DNA from 4 places in the Janthinobacterium sp. EB271-G4-3-2 genome. Region 2 is predicted to be linked to each of the others. Evidence: predicted binding sites of a transcription regulator. Region 2 holds the regulator's gene; each other region holds the start of a gene.
What was found. The regulator FNR, encoded in region 2, switches genes on or off when oxygen is low (the NO sensors DNR and NnrR bind a similar motif). The targets are predictions, from matches to a motif close to TTGATNNNNATCAA.

Region 1 (5,213 bases), on a different contig from region 2:
ATTTCCCGCGCCAGCGCTTCGATGCGCGCCGCGTAGCCGTCCAGGTTGGCTGTGTCAGGCGTCATGCCGTGTCCTCCGTATCGGCCGCCTCGTGCTGGAAAAAGGTGCGGATGGCCGCCCAGATATCGTCATTCCTGCTGAGGATGCTGCTGTGCAAGGGCAAGCCGCGCCGTTCCTGCTCGGCAAACAAGCTGTGCATTTCCGTTTCCAGGCTGCGCGGCACGCCGGGCACGGTTTCCACATAGCCCATATAGTTGAGCAAGGCGGCCAGTTCACCGAGGGCCAGGCTGGTCGCCCCCCGGTCTTCGCTGAAATTCTCGCCATCGGAGGCATAGAACAGATAGGCGTTGTAGCGGCCCGGCGCATAGTGTTCCTGCAGCAGCTCGCGGCTCAGGCGAAAGGCGGTGGAAGCCATGGTGCCGCCCATGCCATTGACCTGGAAGAACTCGGCTTCGGAAAATTCCCAGGCCCGCGTCGTATGGGCGATGAAGCGCGTTTCCACGCGCGCATACCTGCGGCGCAAGCCCTGCAAGGCAAAGAAAAAGAAGGATTTGGCCAGCTTGCGCTCGGTCTGCGCCATGCTGGCCGACACGTCCAGCACGAAAAACACGACGGCATTCGTGCTGGGCCGGGGCAGTGGCTGCACCTGGCGGTAGCGCAAGTCCTCATTGGTGAAAGGCACGGGTTGCGCTTGCAGGGCGCGCCGCTTGATCGCTGCCTTGACGGTGCGCCGCCGGTCCAGCCGCGAACGGGCGCCATGTCGGTCCAGGCCGCTACGCACGAGCCGTACGTCGTCGATAGCGCCCAGGTGGCGCGGTTTCAGGTGCGGCAGCTCGAAAGCGTCCCACAGCCAGTCGAGTATGTCGTCGATGGCAAACTCGAGCAGCAGGCGCACGGCCCCCTCGCCATCGCCGCCTTCGCCTTGCGTTCCTGTCCCGCCCGTGGCGCCGGGACGGGCCGCGCGCAGGATATCGCCGGGCTGGCCGTCACCCTGGCCCGCGCCCACGCTGTTGCGCGCGGGCGCCAGGCGGAAACGCGCATGTTCGAGCAGGTGCATGGGTACTTGCACCGTGCGCTGCTGCGGGCCGCCGATCAGGTCAGGCGTGGCGATCAGCTCGGGCAAGTACGCCTGCACGGCGTCGCGCACTTTCTGGTTGTGGCGCAGCCAGTCGCGCGCGCCGCGCGAGAACAGCCCGTACCAGGGTTGGGCAAGGGCCGGCGCGGACGATCCCACAGGGTTATCGTGCTTGCCGCTGCCTGGCGAGGTCGTGGCGGCCATGGTTATTCCTGCGCCAGCAAGGTGGTCACGTAGTTGAGCGCTTCGCGCGCGCTGTGGGCGTCATAGCCATATTCGTCGACCAGGCGCTGCTCGACGGCGGAGATCCTGGCCCGCACGTCGTCATCGGGCCGCTTGGCCGAGCCCACCAGGCGCAGCACGTCGCGCCGCTGCTCGAACAGATATTGCTGGACGGCGTCGTGCAGTTGCGCATGGCTGCCCAGGCCAAACGCCTCGCCCCGCTTGAAGGCGCTCATGGCCTTGCGTACCACTTCTTGGCGGAACGATTGCTTGCCCGAGTCGCTGATGTGGATTTTCTCTTCCACGGCGCGCAGGAAGCGCTCGTCGGGACGGCGTTCTTCGCTGGTAATGGGGTCGCGGATTTGACGATTGTCGAGCATGGCTTCGACTTCATCGAGATATTTGTTCAGCAAGTCTTGCGCTTCCTGCTCGAACGACACGAACAGGGCCTTGTGCACGTCGGCCTTGACCCAGCGGTTATAGAAATCCTTGCGCGTGAGCACCAGGTAATCGACCCACTTGCGCTTGCGCCGCGGTTCGATGCGCGCATCGTTTTCGATGCCGTCTTTCAGGGCCAGCAGCACGTCCATGGTGGACAGGCTGTTGCGCTGGGCGGAAATGATGGCGTGCGACAGGGCATTGATGACGAAACGGGGCGATACGCCCGACAGGCCCTCGTCGGGCGCCTTGTCGCGTTCGCGCAGGCGGCGGATGTCGGCATGCTGCAAGTCGTCGACGTCTTCGTCGGCGTATACGCGCAGTTTCTTGACCAGTTCGGCTTCCTTGTCGTCGCCCTCGGGCAAGCGGCTGAGGATGGCAAACACGGCCGCCGCATGCAGCACGTGCGGATCGAGGTGCACATCGCGGAAGGCGGGCGCGGCCGCCTGGATCAGCTTGCGGTATATGCGCGCTTCTTCGCGGTAATTGAGCGTATACGGCACTTGCACGATGACCATGCGGTCGAGCAAGGCCTCGTTTTCGCTTTCTTGCAGGAATTTGCGAAATTCGGCCAGATTCGTGTGCGCGAGGATGGTCTCGTCGAGGTAAATCAGGGGAAAGCGCGACACCTTGACATTTTTTTCCTGCGTCAGGGTTAGTAGTAAATAGAGGAATTCCCGCTTGACCTTGAGGATTTCGATCATTTCCAGCATGCCGCGGCTGGCCGCATACACGGCGCCGGACCACGACCAGGCGCGCGGATCGCCTTCGTCGCCGTACTGCGCCACTTTCGACAGGTCGACGGAACCCACGAGGTCGGCCAAGTCGGCCGTGGTGGGATCGTGCGGCGCATACGTGCCGATGCCGCAGCGGCCCGCTTCGGACAGGTGGATGCGCTCGACGGGCATGCGCAGGAAGTCGCCCGCATATTGTTCTTCCAGGCGGGCGCGGCAATGGGGGCACAGTTCGCCGTGCAGCTCGGCATCATAGCTGGCGCGAAAGTCGGCGCGCATGCTGTGCGGCACCAGATGCAGCGGCGATTCGTGCACGGGGCAGCCGGCGATGCCGTACAGCGCGCCTTCGCTGCTGTGGCTGTATTCTTCCAGCCCCCGCTTGAGCAGGATCACCATGGTCGACTTGCCGCCCGACGGCGGGCCCAGCAACAGCAGCATGCGCCGGCCCACTTCGGAGCCGGCGGCGGCCGCCTTGAAATAGGCGGCGACCCGGTCGATCGCCTCGTCGATGCCGAACAGCTCGTCGTCGAACAGGCGGCAGCGGAAACGTCCGGCATCGTCCGTCTGGCCGTTCCAGCGCATCATGTCCCACAGGTACTGGTGCGCGCTGCGTGTCAACAGGGCCACGCGGCCGGGCAGGATCTGCTCGATGAAGTCGGCAAAACTGCCGCGCCAGGGACTGATGCGGTGTTTTTCCGCCCAGGCCGCCATGCCGTGCATAAAACCGGCATGTTGGTCCGCAGGCGCGTCGTCGGATTGGCGTGTCATACCAGGGCTCGTCATTGTTCCCCCATCCATACCGTTGCTGCCGTGGAGCAGACCCAATTCCAGTCTGCCAGCCAAGTATACGGCGCCGCCTCTGCCCACACGCCTGATCTCGCTCAACCTTGACGAGGGAACTATTTTTATCCTCGCTGCCCCCGTTGGGCCAAGGCATCCGCGTGTCGGCACCATTCAATCCAGATCAATACCGGCCCGCGCGGCCAGCCCACACTGGTGTTTCGGAATGACCCACGAGGAGAGCATGATGATCGGCAACGAGAACGGTTTCAGCGCCCCGCCTGGCGGCAGCGGCAGGGGACAAAGCGCGGACGATGAAGAGGCCGTCGGCCAATTTGCCGTCCCCGGCGAAGACGACAATACGATCGAGAGCGCGTCCGTCTCGGACATGCCCGACGCCTTGAGCGGCGTCAGCATGGAATTGCTGGAAATCAAGCGCAGCATCGAAGACGGCATGCGCCAGTCCATCTCCCAGGCGGGCGGCGTGCGCGCGGCCGATGCCTTCAGCGACGGCGGCAATATCCAGGGCGTATCCATCGGCCTGGGCGAGGGCGCCAGCGACAGCTCGTCCGGCGAGCCGGGCTTGCCGGCCCTGACCCTGTACGTGGCCGAACCCACTTCCGTCGACCGCGCCAAGGCCGCCATCGTGGGCGCGATGGGCGTGCGCGCCGTGTCCAGCGACAGGGTGCCCGTCAATATCGTCGTCACGGGCGTGATCGATGCGCAGCCGCACCGTTTCCGCTTGCGCCCGGCGCCGGGCGGCGTGTCGGTCGGGCATTTCCGCATCACGGCCGGCACCATCGGCTGCCTGGCCGTCGGGCGCAGCGCGCCGCGCAATAGCCGCTTGATGATTCTTAGCAATAATCACGTGCTGGCCAATTCCAACGGCGGCGTGTTCAACGACTGCATCGTGCAGCCTGGCCCCATCGACGGCGGCCGCTGCCCGCAAGACCAGGTGGCCGTGCTCGAACGTTTCGTGCCCATCAATTTCAGCGGCGGCGTCAATTTCGTCGATTGCGCCACCGGCTGGGCCTGGCCAGACAGGGTGCGTCCCGAACTGGTCTATCTGAGCGGCGGCGTGCCCGCGTACTTCCGCATCAGCAATGCACTGGTGGCGCCCGCGCTGGGGATGATGGTCGGCAAGTCCGGCCGCACGACGCAATTGACGCAAGGCCGTATCACAGGCCTGGGCGCCACCATCAACGTCAATTACGGCGGCGGCAGGATCGCGCTGTTCCAGGACCAGATCGCCATCACGGGCGTGAGCGGGGCGTTCAGCGCGGGCGGCGATTCCGGCTCGTCCATCTGGACGTGGAACCAGCAGCGCAATCCCGTCGGCCTGCTGTTTGCCGGCGGCAATAACATCACCTTTGCCAACCAGATGCGGCGGGTGGTGGTGGCGCTCGACATCAATTTGTATACTTGAACGCTCGAGGAGACGGCGCGGCGCTGGCGTCGCGTCGCCTCGTCCTTGTATAACGCTGTTTTTTGCACGATGATGATGGTATGAGCGGCCGCAGCCATGTGCCCGGCGAACGGCGCTGCGGCGTCCGATGGCCGGGTGTATCATGAGGGCATCAGGAGGGTTGGTCATGTCAAACAGTAAATTCGCACAATCGCCGTATGGCGTCTTCGAGGACGCCGCCATGCCGTATTTGCCGGATGAAACTCCTGGACAGGGCATGGACCAGTACGCCCATGCCGCGCCCCAGGGCCGCCTGGAAGCGGCAAAGCGGCGCAACGAACGGGCGCTGATGGCCATCGACGGCGTGGAAGGCGTCAGCGTGGGGCACACGGCCGTGGGCAAGGATGCGCTCGTCGTGTATCTGCGCGACTCGTCCGTCAAGCGGCGCGTGCCGTCTCAGGTCGAGGGTTATCCGGTGGAAACGAGCATCACGGGCCAGATCGATATCCAGCGCTGGTAGACAGCAAGCGGGCCTGGCCGCCTTGCCGTGGATCGCTGC
Region 2 (5,213 bases):
TATGTACCTCGCTGGCCCTGCGCACCCCCCTGAAAATGGACGTGATCCGCGACCGCGGTTCGATGGGGCGCGAGGTGGAAGACGGCATGATCGAAAACGTCTACCGCCTGCAGATCATGAACACGTCCGAGCAAAGCCAGCACTTTAAAATCAGCGCTTCCGGCTTGCCGGGCCTGACCTTGCTGACGCGCGAAGAAGTGACCTTGCAGCCGACCGAAACGCTGGGCTGGCCGATCCGCCTGCGCGTACCGCACGGCGTGGGCGAGAAGGGGTCGAACAAGATTGCGATCGAATTGCAATCGCTGGACAATCCATCGCTGCATGTGCGTGAAAGCGCGGTCTTCATCGTGCCGCGTTAACAAGGAAAGGCGGACGGGGACCGGGTGCCCTCGCCGCCGCCACGAAGTTGCAGGAAGGCCGGTCCCCGCATGGGGGCTGGCCGTTTACACAGGAGAAATACCATGTCCGACAGTCTGAAACTGCAGCCTCCCGTTGCACCGTGGTACAAGCACCGCTGGCCATGGCTGCTGATGATCGGTCCCGGCCTGTCCGTGGTCGTCGGCAGCTTCATGGGCTATATCGCGTTTACGCAGCCCGACGCGCTGGTGGTGGGCGACTATTACAAGCAGGGCAAGGCGATCAACCAGGATTTGAAGCGCGACACGATCGCCAGCGACCTGGCCATGGATACGAGCCTGGCGTACGACGTCGCCGCAGCGCGCCTGACCGGTTCCGTGCACAGCTTCGGCAAGGCCTATCAGGGTCCGCTGCAGCTGCACCTGGCGCATGCGACCCTGCCTGAAAAAGATATCAAGCTGCTGGTGCGGCCCGATGCGGCCGGCAATTTCTCGGTGCCCCTGCCGATGCTCGAGCGCAGCCGCTGGCAAGTGCTGGTGGAAAACGACAAACGCGAGTGGCGCCTGTCCGGCATCTGGACCTGGCCCGTGCAGCGCAGCATCGCGCTGCATGCGGATGAAGAGTTATAAGCCTTACTTGCAGACGTCGGTACCGGCCGTAATGGCTTTCAGCTTGGCAGGCTGCAGGATCTCGATCTCGCGGTTCGAGACGCGCAGCCAGCCTTCCTTCTTGAATTTTGACAATAAACGGCTGACGCTCTCGATGGTCAGGCCCAGGTAGTTGCCGATTTCCTCGCGCGACATGCGCAGCTGGAATTTGCTGCTCGAATAGCCGCGCGCTTCGTAACGCGACGCCAGGTTGACGATGAAGGCGGCAAAGCGCTGCGTCGCCTGCATATTGCCCAGCAACAGCATGACGCTTTGCTCGCGCGTGATTTCCTGGCTCATCATGCGGTGGAAATGCCGCAGCAGGGTCGGCATATTGCCCAGCAATTGTTCCAGGCTGGAAAACGGGATTTCACACACTTCGCTGTCTTCGAGCGCCACCGCATTACAGTGGTGGCGGTCGGCGCTGATGGCGTCCATGCCCAGCAGTTCGCCGGCCATCTGGAAACCCGTCACCTGCTCCTCGCCGCCCGGATTGATCTGGTACGTCTTGAAGTGCCCCAGGCGGATCGCGTACAGGTTCTGGAACGAGTCGCCGATGCGGAACAGCGAGGCGCCGCGCACGATCTTGCGGCGGCGGCCGATGATCTGGTCCAGCCTGTCCATGTCGCCCATATCGAGGCCCATCGGCAGACACAATTGATGCATGCTGCAGGTCGAGCATCGCGCACGCAACGCTTCCACGGTCACTGTGGGCAAGGTTGGAGTGATTAGCGCTTCAGTCATGTCGGTACCTTTTAGAAAATGCAACAACAAGTTTACTGCATACCGGGTTGCCGTGTGCCAATTTCACCGCAATTTCGCTGAATAAACGACGTTCCGACTTTAATTATATGGCAACATCGTCAAAAGCCCATGCGGAGAGGGGCATTTGTGCGGCGGCGCTTGCCAAGCTGGGGTATTGATAGGAAAATTCCTGACAGCATTATCTGCCGCCTGTGCCGCCCGGTACTGAAAAGGAAATCATGAAGCCTCTCGGCATCAAAGCAAAAGTCGCGCTGGCCACCAGCCTGACCTCGATCGCCATGATCGCGCTGGTCACCATGATACAGGTGCAGCACATGCGCGACGACTTCACCCGAGTACTGCTGAGCCAGCAGTCGTCCCTGATCAGCCGCACCGCTGCCGAGCTCGACGACAAGCTGGGCATGCTGCTGCAGATCGTCACCCTGACGGCCAGGCAGCAGCCGCCGGAACTGATGGCCCAGCCAGCCCAATTGCGCGAATACTATTCGCGCCGCTCGATGCTGGTGCTGTTCGACGACGTGCTGGTGCTCGACGCGCATGGCGCCGTCGTGGCCGACATGCCGGAAGTGGCGGGGCGCACGGGCATCAACGTCGCCGAGCGCGAGTATTTCCAGACCGTGCTGCGCACGCGCCAGCCCATGATCACCGAACCGATGCTCGGCAAATCGAGCGGCATGCCCATCGTGCAGATGGTGGCGCCCGTGCTGGCCGCCGATGGCCAGGTGGCCGGCGTGGTGATCGGCGTGCTGCGCCTGTACAAGGACAATCTGCTGGGGCGTCTGCGCTCGGAAAAGATCGGCAAGAGCGGCTATTACTTCATCCTCACGCGCGGCGCCGTGCCGCGCTATGTGCTGCATCCCGATACCAGCCGTTTGCTGCAGCCGCGCCAGCCGAACGCCAACCTGACGACGACCCAGCTGCTGAAGGAAGATGGCGAAGGCAGCATGGTCAGCACCAACAGCCGCGGCATCACGGCCGTCAACAGCTTCAAGCGCCTGAAATCGGTGAACTGGCTGCTGGCCACCTCGCTGCCCTTGGCGGATGCCTTCGAACCGTTCGATGGCGTGCTGTACCGGCTGGTGCTGTGGAGCATCCTCGCTTCGCTGCTGGCCGCAGCCGTGCTGGGCTGGGTCACCGTGCGCCTGCTGTCGCCGCTGGTGCGCCTGCGCGACACCCTGCTGGCCCTGCGTACCAGCGGCAGCCGTTTCACCCCCGTGCCGGTGCAGCAGCGCGACGAGATCGGCGAACTGACGGAAGCGTTCAACGGCCTGATGAGCGAGCGCGACCGCCTGCAGCAGGAACTTGAATCGCGCGCGGCGGAACTGGAGCAGGAACGCGACCGGGCCGAGGCCGCCAACCGCGCGAAGAGCGATTTCGTGGCCAACATGAGCCATGAAATCCGCACGCCCCTCAATGCCGTGCTGGGCATGGTGTATTTGCTGGGCAATACCAAGCTCGATACGGAACAGCGCAAGTATCTGACCATGGTGCGCGTGGCGGGCCAGTCGCTGCTGGGCATCCTCAACGACGTGCTCGATTATTCGAAGATCGAGGCACGCCGCATGGAACTGTCGCCCGTCGAATTCGACCTCGACGAAGTCATGAATACCCTGGCCACGACGATGACGATGAATGCGGGCGAAAAGGAACTGGAACTGGCCATCTCCGTCGAGCCCGACGTGCCGCGGCGCCTCGTGGGCGACACCCAGCGCCTGCAGCAAATCCTCGTCAACCTGGCCGGCAACGCCATCAAATTTACCGAGAGCGGCGAAGTGGTGGTGGCCGTCAGCCTGGCCGAGAGCGAGAACGGCCGCGCCTGGCTGCGCTTCGAAGTGCGCGACACGGGCATCGGCATGACGGAACTGCAGCAACAACAACTGTTTGCCGCGTTTTCACAGGGCGACCAGAGCATCACGCGGCGCTTCGGCGGCACGGGCCTGGGCCTGGCCATCAGCAAGCAGCTGATCCACATGATGGGCGGCGACATCGCCGTCGCCAGCAGCGAAGGCAAGGGCAGCCGCTTCTGGTTCAGCGTGCCGTTCGAGATGCTGGCGCAGCCGGCCGAAACGCGGCGCACGCCCACGCTGGGCCAGCTGCGCCTGCTGGTGGCGGACGATAACCGCACCACGCGCGAACTGATCGTCAAGCTGATCGAGGCGTGGGGGTGGCTGGCCGATGAAGTCGACTCCGGCTTTGCCGCCATCGAACTGTACCGCGAACGCCTGGCGCAGCAGCAGCCGTACGACGTGGTGCTGGCCGACTGGCACATGCCCGTCATGGACGGCCTGGCCACGGCGAAGGCCATCCGCCAGGCGGCCAGCGGCCAGCGGCAGCCCATCGTGGTGATGGTCAACGCCTTCGCCCGCAACCACCTCGAGGAAATCTCCAGCGCGGCCGAGGCCGACGTCGTGCTGATGAAGCCGATCACGGGTTCGAGCCTGTTCGATGCCCTGCATCAGGCCCTGATCACGAAGAACGACGGCGGCGAGCAGCGCATCCTGCACCAGCCGCTGGGCACGCAACTGGCCGGCGTGCATTTCCTGCTGGTGGAAGACAATCATTTGAACCAGGCCGTGGCGCGCGGCATCCTCGAACACATGGGCGCCACCCTCGACGTCGTCGGCGACGGCTTGCAGGCCGTGGAACGGCTGCGCACGGAAGCGCTGCGCTACGACATCGTGCTGATGGACATGCAGATGCCCGTCATGGACGGTTTCAGCGCCACCCACATCATCCGCACGGAACTGCGCCTGAGCCTGCCCGTGATCGCCATGACGGCCGGCGTGCTGGCGTCCGAGCGCGAGCGCTGCATGACGGCCGGCATCAGCGACTTCATCGCCAAGCCTGTCGTGGTGGAAGAGATGATGGAAGTCATCCTGCGCCACCTGCCCAAGCGCCCGCAAGTGCAAACGGCCGAGCCGGTGCGCGTCGCCGACGAGGAAGTGTTTTCCATGGCGCCGCTGATGCGCGTGATGGGACGCGACGCGAAGGGGCGCGGCGTGCTGCGGCGCATGGTCGAAGACGCGCTGAACAAGGGCATGACGCCCGTGCGCGATGCCGAAACCGCGTTGCAGGCGGGCCGCCACAGCGACGTGGCGCGCATCCTGCACAGCGTGCGCGGCTCCGTCGGCACCCTGGGCACGAAACGCCTGATCCGCGCCGCGTTCGCCACCGAGGAAGCCATCGACGCCGGTCGCCTGGACGAAGTCCCAAGCCTGCTGGCGCACACGGCGCAGGAGCTGGAACAGGCGCTGGCGGCGGCCGCCGACTGGTTGTCCAGGCTGAAGGATTAAAAGGGTAGGTCGGATTAGCGCCACGCGCGTAATCCGACAGGACGCGGCAACAATGTTGTCGGATTACGCTGCGCTAATCCGACCTACGCAATTTACGCGGGTACACCGAGGATCACGCTGGACGCCTTGAACATCGCCGTCACGCTGCCGC
Region 3 (5,213 bases), on a different contig from region 2:
ACCATTACCGTGGCCGGGCGCGAACTGACACGCCTGGGCAAGAGCGAATTGCGCGACGCGCGCCAGAATATCGGCATGATTTTCCAGCAGTTCAATCTGCTGCAAAACGCCAGCGTGTTCGACAATGTCGCCTTTCCCCTGAAAATCCATGGCACGACCAAGGGCGAGCAGATCGCCGCCAGAGTCGAGGAATGCCTGGCGCTTGTCGGCCTGTCCGACAAGCTGCACAGCTATCCGGCGCAATTGTCCGGCGGGCAGAAGCAGCGCGTGGCGATTGCCCGCGCCCTGGCCAGCCATCCCGACGTGCTGCTGTGCGACGAGCCGACGTCCGCGCTGGACGCGGAAACGACGCGCGCCCTGCTCGACACCCTGCGCGACATCAATGCGCGCCTGGGTGTGACCATCGTCATCGTCAGCCATGAACTGTCGGTGCTGGGCGCCATCTGCAACCGCGTGGCCGTCGTGGAAAAAGGCGCCATCGCCGAACAATTCGATTTGAGCGACACGGCCACCCCGCGCAAGACGGCGCTGGGACGCGAGCTGGCGTATTACGGCACCGAGGCGTTTGAAGCCACCGCATGGAAGGATGCAACACATGTTTGAAGAATCGATCAATAACGTCATCAACCTGCTGCCGGAAATCTGGGTGGCGCTGGGCCAGACCATGACGATGCTGGGCATCGGTCTCACGGCCGCCATCCTGGTCGGCGGCCCGCTGGGCATCTTGCTGTTCCTCGTCTCGGAAGGCCAGTCGCTGGAAAACCGCCCGCTGTCGACGATTCTCGGCTGGCTGGTGAACACCGTGCGCAGCTTCCCGTTCATCATTTTGCTGGTCGCCCTGACGCCGTTTACGCGCATCATCGCGGGCACCTCGATCGGCCCGCTGGCGGCCAGCGTGCCGCTGTCGTTCGCCGCCATTCCCTACCTGGCACGCCTGGTGGAACAGAACCTGCGCGAAGTGCCGCGCGGCGTGATCGAAGCGGCGCACGCCATGGGCGCGTCGGAAATGCAGATCATCTTCCGCGTGCTGCTGGTCGAAGCGCGCTCCGGCCTCGTGCTGGCGCTGACCGTGCTGTCGATCAGCTTCCTGTCGTATTCAGCCGTGGCCGGCGTGGTGGGCGGCGGCGGCATCGGCGACCTGGCCATCCGTTACGGCTACTACCGCTTCGAGACGGACATCATGGTCGCCACCGTAGCCATCCTGATCGTGCTGGTGCAAACCATCCAGTTCGCCGGCACGCGCATCGCCAAGCGCCTCGACAAACGATAATTCAAATTCAGAAACAAGGACCTGCATGAACCACCTTCGCCGTAATTTGCTCCTGGCCGCCGCCAGCCTGGCCTTCGCCACCGCCGCCCACGCCAAGGACCCGAAAGAACTCGTCATCGGTACCAGCTCCGGCCCCTATTCGGACCAGCTGAAGCTGGGCATCAAGCCTATCCTGGAAAAACAGGGCTACAAGGTCAAGATCGTGGAATTCAACGACTATGTGCAGCCGAACTACGCGCTGGCCGAAGGGTCGCTGGACGCCAACGTGTTCCAGCACATCGTCTACCTGACCAAGTTCGCCACCGATAACAAGCTGCCATTGAGCTCATTGATCACCGTGCCGACCATGCCGATCGGCCTGTACGGCGGCAAGCAAAAAACGCTGGCCGACGTGAAGAACGGCGCCACCATCACCATGCCGAACGACCCGACCAACCAGGCGCGCGCGCTGGTGATGCTGGCCAAGATGGGCTGGATCAAGCTCAAACCGAACGTCGACCCGCTGCGCGCGTCCGAGCGCGACGTGCTGGACAACCCGAAGAAGCTGAAACTGGTGCCGCTGGAAGCGGCGCAGCTGCCACGTTCGCTGGCCGATGCCGACTACGCCTTTGTGAACGGTAACTTCGCCCTGGCCGCCGGCATGAAGCTGACCTCGGCCCTCGCCGTGGAAAAAATCTCGGACAGCTATATCAACCTGGTCGCCATCCGCACGGCCGACAAGGGTAAACCATGGGTGAAGGACCTGGAAGCGGCCTACCGCTCGCGCGCCTTCCTCGACGCGACGAACAAATACCTGGCCGGCTACGAAAAAACGGACTACCAGCTGGCGCTGGAAAAGACGCTGAAAAAATAAACGGCGTGCACCAAACGTAAAAAGGACGGCCAAGGCCGTCCTTTTTTATTGTCCGCGCCTTGCGGGCGCCATCACTATTTAGAAGCGGTAGCCCACGCCTACGCCGATCAGGACAGGATCAACCTTGACTTCGCTGATCTTGGCGCCGCCGGCCAGTACGTCGCTGCGGATCTGCACTTTCTTGATGTCGAAGTTCAGCGACCAGTTTTTGTCCAGTTTGTAATCGACACCGGCTTGCAGCGAGTAGCCCCAGCTGTCATGTTCCAGACGGCCGGCGCCGTTCAGCAATTTCACGTCCGAGATATTCGTGTAGTTGATGCCGGCACCCACGTAAGGGCTGAACTGTTTTTCAGGCATGAAGTGGTATTGCAGCGACAGGGTCGGCGGCAAATGCTTGAAGGTACCGATCTTCGTGCCGGACAAGGTGACGTCATGCTTTTGCGGATACGTCAGGATCAGCTCGGCAGCGATGTTCGGGGTGAAGAAATACGAAATATCAATTTCGGGAATCGTCTTGCTGCTGACATGGATCGTGTCCGATGCGCCAGTGCCAAAGACCGGCGTGGATTTGTTGGCCGGATCGAGGTGCACGGCGCGGGCACGGACCAGCCATGGGCTTTCCTGTGCCATTGCGTTGCCGGCGAATGCGCCGATGGCGGCCAGGACGATTGCTGCTGCAGTTGCGGACTTTTTCATTCTAGTTCCCTCTTTTTGTCGTTAAGTAACGCTGCGAAGTCTAAGAGTGCGCTGCAACAAAAACTTTGATCCACATCAAATAGTGCTAGATGGCATCACTAGAGGCATTTTTTCCTTTGCCCAGGTCAAGAAAATGCGGCAATGCAGCGTGACCGCTTGCATGGCCTCCATTTCGGCGCGCAATGCCGGCATATGTTGCCCGCCACGCAATCACTACTTGCGCCGATGTCACTGGTTGGCAGGTCAGCTAGCCAGCATAATATTTCCAGTTCGCACGATACAAATGAGAATAGTAATGATTATCATTTGCGATATAATGAATGACCTCGCTCAGCGATTACAAAAGGAATGGGAGACATGGATATATTGAGGGAACTGCGTGAATCGGGCTTGAAAGTGACCATCCCCCGCTTGCGGATTCTGCAGCTGTTTCAAGAAGGCACGATCAAGCACCTGAGCGCGGACGATGTCTACAAACTCTTGTTGGCCGAAAAGATCGACGTGGGCCTGGCTACCATCTACCGCGTGCTGATGCAATTTGCCGAAGCGGGCATTCTGTTTCGCCGCCACTTCGAATCGGGCCACGCCGTCTTCGAACTGAACGAAGGCCAGCACCACGACCACCTGGTCTGCACGGGCTGCGGCAAGGTCGACGAATTCGTCGATGAAGGCATCGAACTGCGCCAGAATGAAATCGCCGCCGAACGGGGCTTCGTGCTGCATGAGCATGCGCTGTCGCTGTACGGCACCTGCGCCGAATGCACGGCGAAGAAAGTCCCGCCGCGCAAAGCGTCCTGAGGCAGCACACAAGCTAGCGCCAGGCGGCCCGCCTGCGCTACACTGCGTGCGCCGTGACTCGATAAAAGGACAAGAACAAGCATGTACATCGGAGAAATCGCCCGCCTGGCGGGCACCTCGCCCAAGGCCTTGCGCCACTATGAAGCGCTGGGCTTGCTGGGCGACGTGCGCCGTTCCGGCGCCTATCGCGTCTACACGCAGCAAGACCTGGCGCAGGTCAAGCTGATACGCCAGGCGCAAGTCCTGGGCTTCCGCCTGGCCGAACTGCTGCCCGTCCTGGCCGGCGACGATACCGACTGGGCGGCCCTGTCGCGGCACATCGCCGCCAAGCGCGCGCAGGTACAGCGGGATATCGCCCGCCTGCGCCAGCTCGATGCGCAATTGGCCGACATCGACACGGAAATCGGCGACTGTCTGGCACGCCAGCGCGCACAAGAGGCCGCTTGACTCTGCCCCCAGGGGCAGGCTTTAGCATGCAAGCTCTTCTTTAACGGACAGCCTGCATCATGACCAAGACGACACCCAAGCGCATTTTGATACTCCTCGGCCACCCGTCCAGCGACAGCTTTTGCGCCGCCCTGGCCGATGCTTACGCCGCCACGGCCCGCAGCGAAGGCCACACCGTGCGCGAACTGCGCCTGGGCCAGCTCGATTTCGACCCCATCCTGCACGAAGGCTACCGCCAGGTGCAGCCGCTGGAAGCGGACTTGCTGGCGGCGCAGGAAGCCATCAGCTGGGCCGAACACCTGGTGTTCGCCTACCCGATCTGGTGGGGCGGCGCGCCGGCCCTGCTGAAGGGCTTTGTCGACCGCGTCTTCCTGCCCGGCTTTGCCTTCAAATATCGCCCGGGCAAGGCTTTCCCGGCGCAGCTGCTGTTGGGCCGCACGGCCCAGCTGCTGGTGACGATGGACACGCCGCCCTGGTATTTCCGCTGGGTCTACCACATGCCTGGCATCCACCAGCTGCGCAAGACGACGCTGGAATTTTGCGGCATCAAGCCCGTCAAGGTGGCCAGCTTCGGTCCCATTTTGAACGCCACCGAGCCGCAGCGCGCGCGCTGGCTGGAACAGGCGCAGGCGTTGGCCCGGCGCCTGTAAGTTGCTTGCCATGCAGCCATCTTGCATACGGTTTTGACAAGCTGGTAATCAAGCCGTCATATTCAAAGGCTACCATGATGATATTGCCTGTTTGTCAGTCGCCTTGCTCTCGCGACAACAAGGGTCCGACCGTCATCTAAAGGTAGCCGCTGTGGAGTTCAACGCTTCTCGATTGCATCTTCCCCGTTATCGCACGTCCGTGGCGCTTGATCTGTGCGTTCCCACGGAATCCGTGCAGGCCGACGCCAGCAACTTCGCCGTGCTGGAACTGTTCACGGAGCGGCGTGACATGATGAGCCTGCCCGTCACGGAGCGGCACAAGCCCATCGGATTAATCAGCCGCAACATCTTCATGTCGCAGATGTCCAAGCCCTTCTATCACGAGGTGTACGGCAAGAAGAGCTGCATCGCCTTCATGGACAAGGAACCGCTGATCGTCGACGGCGCCATGAGCATCGAAGACCTCACCTTCCGCGCCGTGGAAGCGGGCGAGAAGGCG
Region 4 (5,213 bases), on a different contig from region 2:
ATAGATCTTGCCGCTGTGTTCAATCTCCACTTCGCGGCCCTGCTGCAACAGGGCTTCGCTGGTGATGCGGCGCGCCGGCTGGGCCATGCTGACGGGAGGACGGACGTGGGCAGTAGCGGCATCCTGGATCAAGGCTGGTTTTGAGCTTTGCATGTTGGGCTTTCTTTATCTCAGTTGAGAATGATTCGTATTTGCATTATTGTTGAATGTGGCCCGAAAAGCAAGGCTTATTTGTGTGGAACCTGCGCTTTTTTATGGCAGCGCGACGCCTTGGCCGACGAGGTCGTTCAAAGGCGGCCGCTGGCGCGGCGTGGAGGGGCGGTGGCGGCAAAAAAGACCCGGCAAGGCGGTGCGCGCCTTGGCCGGGTCAAGCCTGTGCCAAGCTGGAAGAAAGCGGGATGGCGTTAAATCGTGGCCAGCAATTGGGCCGAGGCGGCCGCCGCGGCGGTGGTGTCGGCCTTGAGCTTGGCGGCGGCCAGCTGCTTGGCGCGCGAGCGCGAAGGCGGCAGGCGGCGCAGTGTTTTCAGGGCGTCCGGATCCTTGATGCCGATGGTGCGCTGGTCAACCGAGATCAGGCCGATTTCATTGAAGGCGGACAGGGTGCGGCTCACCGTTTCCAGGGTCAGGCCCAGGTAGCTGCCGATTTCATGGCGCGTCATGCGCAGGTTGAACAGCTTGCTCGAGTAACCCATCTGCGCGAAGCGGTCGGCCAGCGAAACGAGGAAGCGCGCCACGCGGGCTTCGGCACTCAAGGCGCCCAGCATGCCGATCATCGCCTGCTCGCGCACCAGTTCGCGGCTCATCACGCCGTACATGACGTTTTCCAGTTCCAGGTGGACACGTCCCAGCGCCGTCAGCTTCTTGAACGGCAGCAGGATCAGGTCGCAGTCGGATAGGGCCACCGCTTCCGAGGAGTAATGGCGCGAGTGGATGCCGTCAACGCCCAGCATGTCGCCCTTCATGGGAAAGCTCAGTACTTGTTCATTGCCGAATTCATCGATGAGCACGGTTTTCAGGAAGCCCGAATTGACGATGTACAGGGTGTCGAACGGCTGGCCGATGGTGTGCACGCGCTGGCCCGTCTTGAATTGCACATGCTGGAACAGCAGTTCGTCGGCGGCGATGGTGCAGGCGCTGGAGATATGCAGCAGGTCGCACACCTCCTTCAGGTTCGACCAGAGCCGCCCCTGGCGCTGGCGCCCTGCTTCCATCGGGGAGGAGGGGGCCAGCGATGGGGAGGCGGCGCGGGTTTCGGGCGTTTGCGTGGACAGCATGTTCATCTCCTGGTGACAGGTAGTTCAGAGTTGAATAACAGGGTGCGCAGGACGGCGGGCAGGGAAGGGGCGGCGCGCGTCCAGGCAGATAAAGCTCAATTCGCTGACGACTTGCTGTGTGATGAAATAACTTCCCAGCAACTTGATTACTGGTTTCAGTATGCCAACAACCGTATCCAATTAATATCAGCAGTGGCTGAATATGGCAGTAGGAGCTGTGGTAGCTGAGGTAGGATTGTTCCTACGGTCGACGCGCGTGCGCGCGCCGCCGTGCTCAAGTCTTGAAGGGGGATAAGAGGCGGTGCGCCACGGCGTACTGGACCATTTCCGACAACGAACTCATGCCCATCTTTTGCATGATGCGCGTCTTGTGCGTACTCACCGTCTTGACGCTCAGGTGCAGATTGTTGGCAATTTCCGTGATCGACTTGCCCGCCACCAGCAGGGAAAAGACTTCGAACTCGCGGTCCGACAACTGTTTGTGCAGCAAACTTTCATTTGGCATCATGATGTTGAGCACGAGTTGCTCCGCCACCTCGGCGCTGATATACGGACGTCCCGACGCCACCTTGTGGATGGCGCCCACGAGCTGGGTACCCGCGCTTTCCTTGGTCAGATAGCCTTGCGCGCCGGCGCGGATGGCGCGCACCGCATATTGTTCCTCCTCATGCATGGTGAGGATCAGGATGGCCAGCTTCGGCGCTTCGCTGCGGATTTGCCGGATCAGGTCGACGCCGCTGCGGCCCGGCATCGACAGGTCGAGCAGCAGCAGGTCGAAACCGCCCTGGCGTACGTGGTTGAGTACTTCAAAGCCGTCGATGGCTTCACCCACGATATCGATGTCCGGCGCGCCGTCAAGGATGCGCTTCAATCCTTCTCGCATGATGGTGTGGTCGTCGGCAATCACAATACGTATCATAGGCGGGCAATCTGGATGCGTGAAATCTGCTCTGTCCGTCACCGGACAATCAAATGTTGAGAAACGAGAAACGTTGCCATTTTAACTGACGCGGCCGAAATTTGCCTTTTTCTTAATGTGCCGGCAACGGCGGCCTCCATGGCCATGTGACCCCTTATTCCGACGGTGGCTCCTTGATCAGCCTATGCACGAGTACCGGCAATTTCGAGTGCGACAGCACCTTGTTGGTGACGCTGCCCAGCAGCAATTGCCCCCAGCCGCTACGGCCATGCGAGCCCATGAAAATCAGGTCGCAATGCTGCAATTGCGCCACTTCCACGATTTTCAGGGCGGGGCTGTCGGAAAAGGCCGTCAAGCCCGTCGCTTCCAGACCCCGCTTGGCGGCTGCGTCGAGGATGGGCTGCCAGTGGTCGGCGCCCGCCTTGCGCATGGCGATGCGATATTCCTCCTCGCTGGGGTAGCTTGGCGGAATGATCTCGATGTATACCGGGTACTGGTATTCGGGCGCCACGTACACGGCAAGGATGTCGGCGTGCATCTGTTCGGCAAAGGCAACGCCGGCACAGGCCGTCAAGTTGGAGACGGTGGAGCCGTCCGTGGCGATCAGAATTTTCTTATACATGGCAGGTCCTTTGGCGATGACTGAGCGCGCGCAACGCCTCTTATTGTAGACGCGGCGGCAGCATTGTATTCATGTAAAGACTTGATAATTATCAATACAACTGCACCTTCAGTATAGACAACATTGGCAGAAAGATCGTGTTTTAGCTGTAACGATGTCCATACTGCGCTGTTGCGCGGGCGCCCGGAAGCAGGATTTCTTGTACGGCGCGTGGTCTTGCACGCACGCCAATGGTAGTATTTCAAAATACAACAGCAGGAACACTTATTTCCCGGTGGAAAAGCTCTTGTGGGCCAGCTTTGCACCAGGAAGCGCGTTTTGAGATTTACCAACAGGGCGGCGCCCTGCTACACTCGCACCATCGCAGCGGTATTGCCTCAAATCATCTTAATCGAGAAATTGTGGGTATCAGTCTGTAAAACGCACAGTTCAGGCGGAATTTTGACAAATTATGGAGAAGCAGGGATATGACCAACGCCGCTGATGATTTCGACGCATTATTCGATGAAGTATCTGCGCAAAGTGCGGCCGCGGCTCAGCCCGCGCCTGCCGCCGCGCCCGCTCCCGCCGTGATCGCGGAGGACGATTTCGACGCGCTGTTCGACTCCGTGTCGGCCAGCGCCGCCGTGCCGGCAGCCGCCGCGGCAGAAACGCCAGCCGCGCCGGAAGCGGCGCCCGCTGCCGGCGCCGACGCGCCTGGCGACGCGGCCGATCCCGTCGACCAGTCCGACAAGCCGATGTTCGAGCGCCTGGGCGGCATCGTGCGCCTGCTGCACGATTCGCTGCGCGAACTGGGCTACGACAAGGCATTGACGGAAGCGTCGTCGCAGATCGTCGACGCCCAGGACCGCCTGGAATATGTCGCCACCCTGACGGAACAGGCTGCCAACAAGGTTCTGAACACGCTCGACGAAGGCATGCCGGCGCAGGATGTGCTGTCGAAGAAGGCCAAGGACATGGACGGCCGCTGGACGGCCCTGTTCGACGGCAAGCTGAGCCTGGAAGAATTCAAGGCGCTGGCCGGCGACTCGCGCCAGTTCGCGCAAGCCGTTGCCGAGGCAACGGAAGCGGAGAAAGCGCGCTTGCTGGAAATCATGATGGCGCAGGACTTCCAGGACATCACGGGCCAGCTGATCAAAAAAGTGGTCAACATCACCAAGACGGTGGAAAACGAACTGGCCCAGCTGCTGCGCGACAACGCACCGGCCGAAGTGCGCGAGAAACTGGCGCAAAAGCCGGTGCCGCTGATGCAGGGCCCGTCCGTGCCGTCGGTGGCGCTGGACCAGGATAATGTAGACGACCTTCTTGCGGATTTGGGATTCTAATGGACGATATGCTCAAGGATTTCGTCGTTGAGGCGATGGATCTTGCGGTTAATGTTGAAGAGCACTTGTTGCGCCTCGAGCGCGATCCTGACAACAAGGAAACACTGAATGCCGTGTTTCGTTCCTTCCACACCATCAAGGGCGGCGCCGGCTTCATGGGCTTGCCCGCGCTGGTGGCGGCCTGCCATCTGACGGAAAACCTGTTCGATGCCTTGCGCACGGGCGCCGCGCCCGTGACCCCGATCGCCATCGAGGCGGCGCTGCAAGCGTCCGGTTTCGTGGCCGGCCAGCTGACGGAGCTGGCGAATGGCGCCGCGCCGGAAAGCTTGCCGGCCATGCCGGAAGAGCTGGAACACATCCTGACGAATGCCATCGAAGGCAAGGGCATGGACGCGCCTGCGCCAGCCGCCGCCGTGGCGGAAGTGGCCGCTCCCGTTGCCGAGGTTGCCGAAGTTGTTGTGGCCGCGCCGGCCGCCGCCGTTGCCACTGCCGGCGCCGATGGCCTGGACTGGGAAGCCATGTACAACGCCGTCGTGCCCGAGGGTAGCCGGGTCGCTGCCGCGCCCGTGTCCGCCGCCGCTGCGCCCGCTGTGGCCGCCGCCGCACCTGCAGCACCTGCCTCCGCTGCCGCCAAACCGGCCGCCAAGGCCTGGGATGGCGCCGAACGACGCGAAGAGCGTCCGGAAGTACGCCATGCCGCGCCCGTCAAGGAAGACAGCATCCGCGTCGATGCCGTCAAGCTCGACGCGCTGCTGGAAGTGGCCGGCGAATCCGTGCAGGCCGCCAACCAGGCCGCCGTGCTGCTCGAGCGCTTGCTGCAATTCAAATTCGAAGGCCAGGCCGCCACCCTGATGGCGACCCTGGCGGAAACCCTGGAACGGGCCTCGCGCTACTCGACGGAACTGCAGCGGGCCACCCTGGCCACGCGCATGCAGCCCGTCGGCCGCCTGTTCCAGAAATTCCCGCGCCTCGTGCGCGAACTGGCGAAAGACCTGGGCAAGGATGTCGAGCTGACCATCGAAGGCGCGGAGACGGAAGTCGACCGCGTCGTCGTGGACAGCCTGTACGATCCG

Region 1: IGS55_RS02635 (serine protein kinase) is a predicted target of FNR. The motif match lies at 3,424-3,437, and genes of this name have one in related genera.
Region 3: IGS55_RS15285 (OmpW/AlkL family protein) is a predicted target of FNR. The motif match lies at 2,885-2,898, and genes of this name have one in related genera.
Region 4: IGS55_RS08430 (universal stress protein) is a predicted target of FNR. The motif match lies at 2,897-2,910, and genes of this name have one in related genera.

Annotation. Positions count from the first base shown of each region.
Region 1 covers NZ_JACYMG010000001.1:629,659-634,871, forward strand. Annotated here, with positions in the region: gene IGS55_RS02625 (SpoVR family protein) at 1-65, opposite strand, end outside; gene IGS55_RS02630 (DUF444 family protein) at 62-1,279, opposite strand; gene IGS55_RS02635 (serine protein kinase) at 1,282-3,237, opposite strand; gene IGS55_RS02640 (S1 family peptidase) at 3,494-4,675, shown strand; gene IGS55_RS02645 (hypothetical protein) at 4,842-5,174, shown strand.
Region 2 covers NZ_JACYMG010000004.1:64,356-69,568, forward strand. Annotated here, with positions in the region: gene ccoG (cytochrome c oxidase accessory protein CcoG) at 1-359, shown strand, start outside; gene IGS55_RS10515 (FixH family protein) at 462-986, shown strand; gene fnr (fumarate/nitrate reduction transcriptional regulator Fnr) at 990-1,748, opposite strand; gene IGS55_RS10525 (response regulator) at 1,988-5,062, shown strand; gene IGS55_RS10530 (TOBE domain-containing protein) at 5,155-5,213, opposite strand, start outside.
Region 3 covers NZ_JACYMG010000006.1:283,938-289,150, forward strand. Annotated here, with positions in the region: gene IGS55_RS15270 (methionine ABC transporter ATP-binding protein) at 1-603, shown strand, start outside; gene IGS55_RS15275 (methionine ABC transporter permease) at 596-1,270, shown strand; gene IGS55_RS15280 (MetQ/NlpA family ABC transporter substrate-binding protein) at 1,296-2,123, shown strand; gene IGS55_RS15285 (OmpW/AlkL family protein) at 2,202-2,819, opposite strand; gene fur (ferric iron uptake transcriptional regulator) at 3,177-3,617, shown strand; gene IGS55_RS15295 (MerR family transcriptional regulator) at 3,699-4,064, shown strand; gene IGS55_RS15300 (NAD(P)H-dependent oxidoreductase) at 4,124-4,714, shown strand; gene IGS55_RS15305 (SpoIIE family protein phosphatase) at 4,947-5,213, shown strand, end outside.
Region 4 covers NZ_JACYMG010000003.1:128,835-134,047, reverse strand. Annotated here, with positions in the region: gene hemP (hemin uptake protein HemP) at 1-153, opposite strand, end outside; gene IGS55_RS08440 (Crp/Fnr family transcriptional regulator) at 405-1,211, opposite strand; gene IGS55_RS08435 (response regulator) at 1,549-2,193, opposite strand; gene IGS55_RS08430 (universal stress protein) at 2,348-2,815, opposite strand; gene IGS55_RS08425 (protein phosphatase CheZ) at 3,283-4,140, shown strand; gene IGS55_RS08420 (chemotaxis protein CheA) at 4,140-5,213, shown strand, end outside.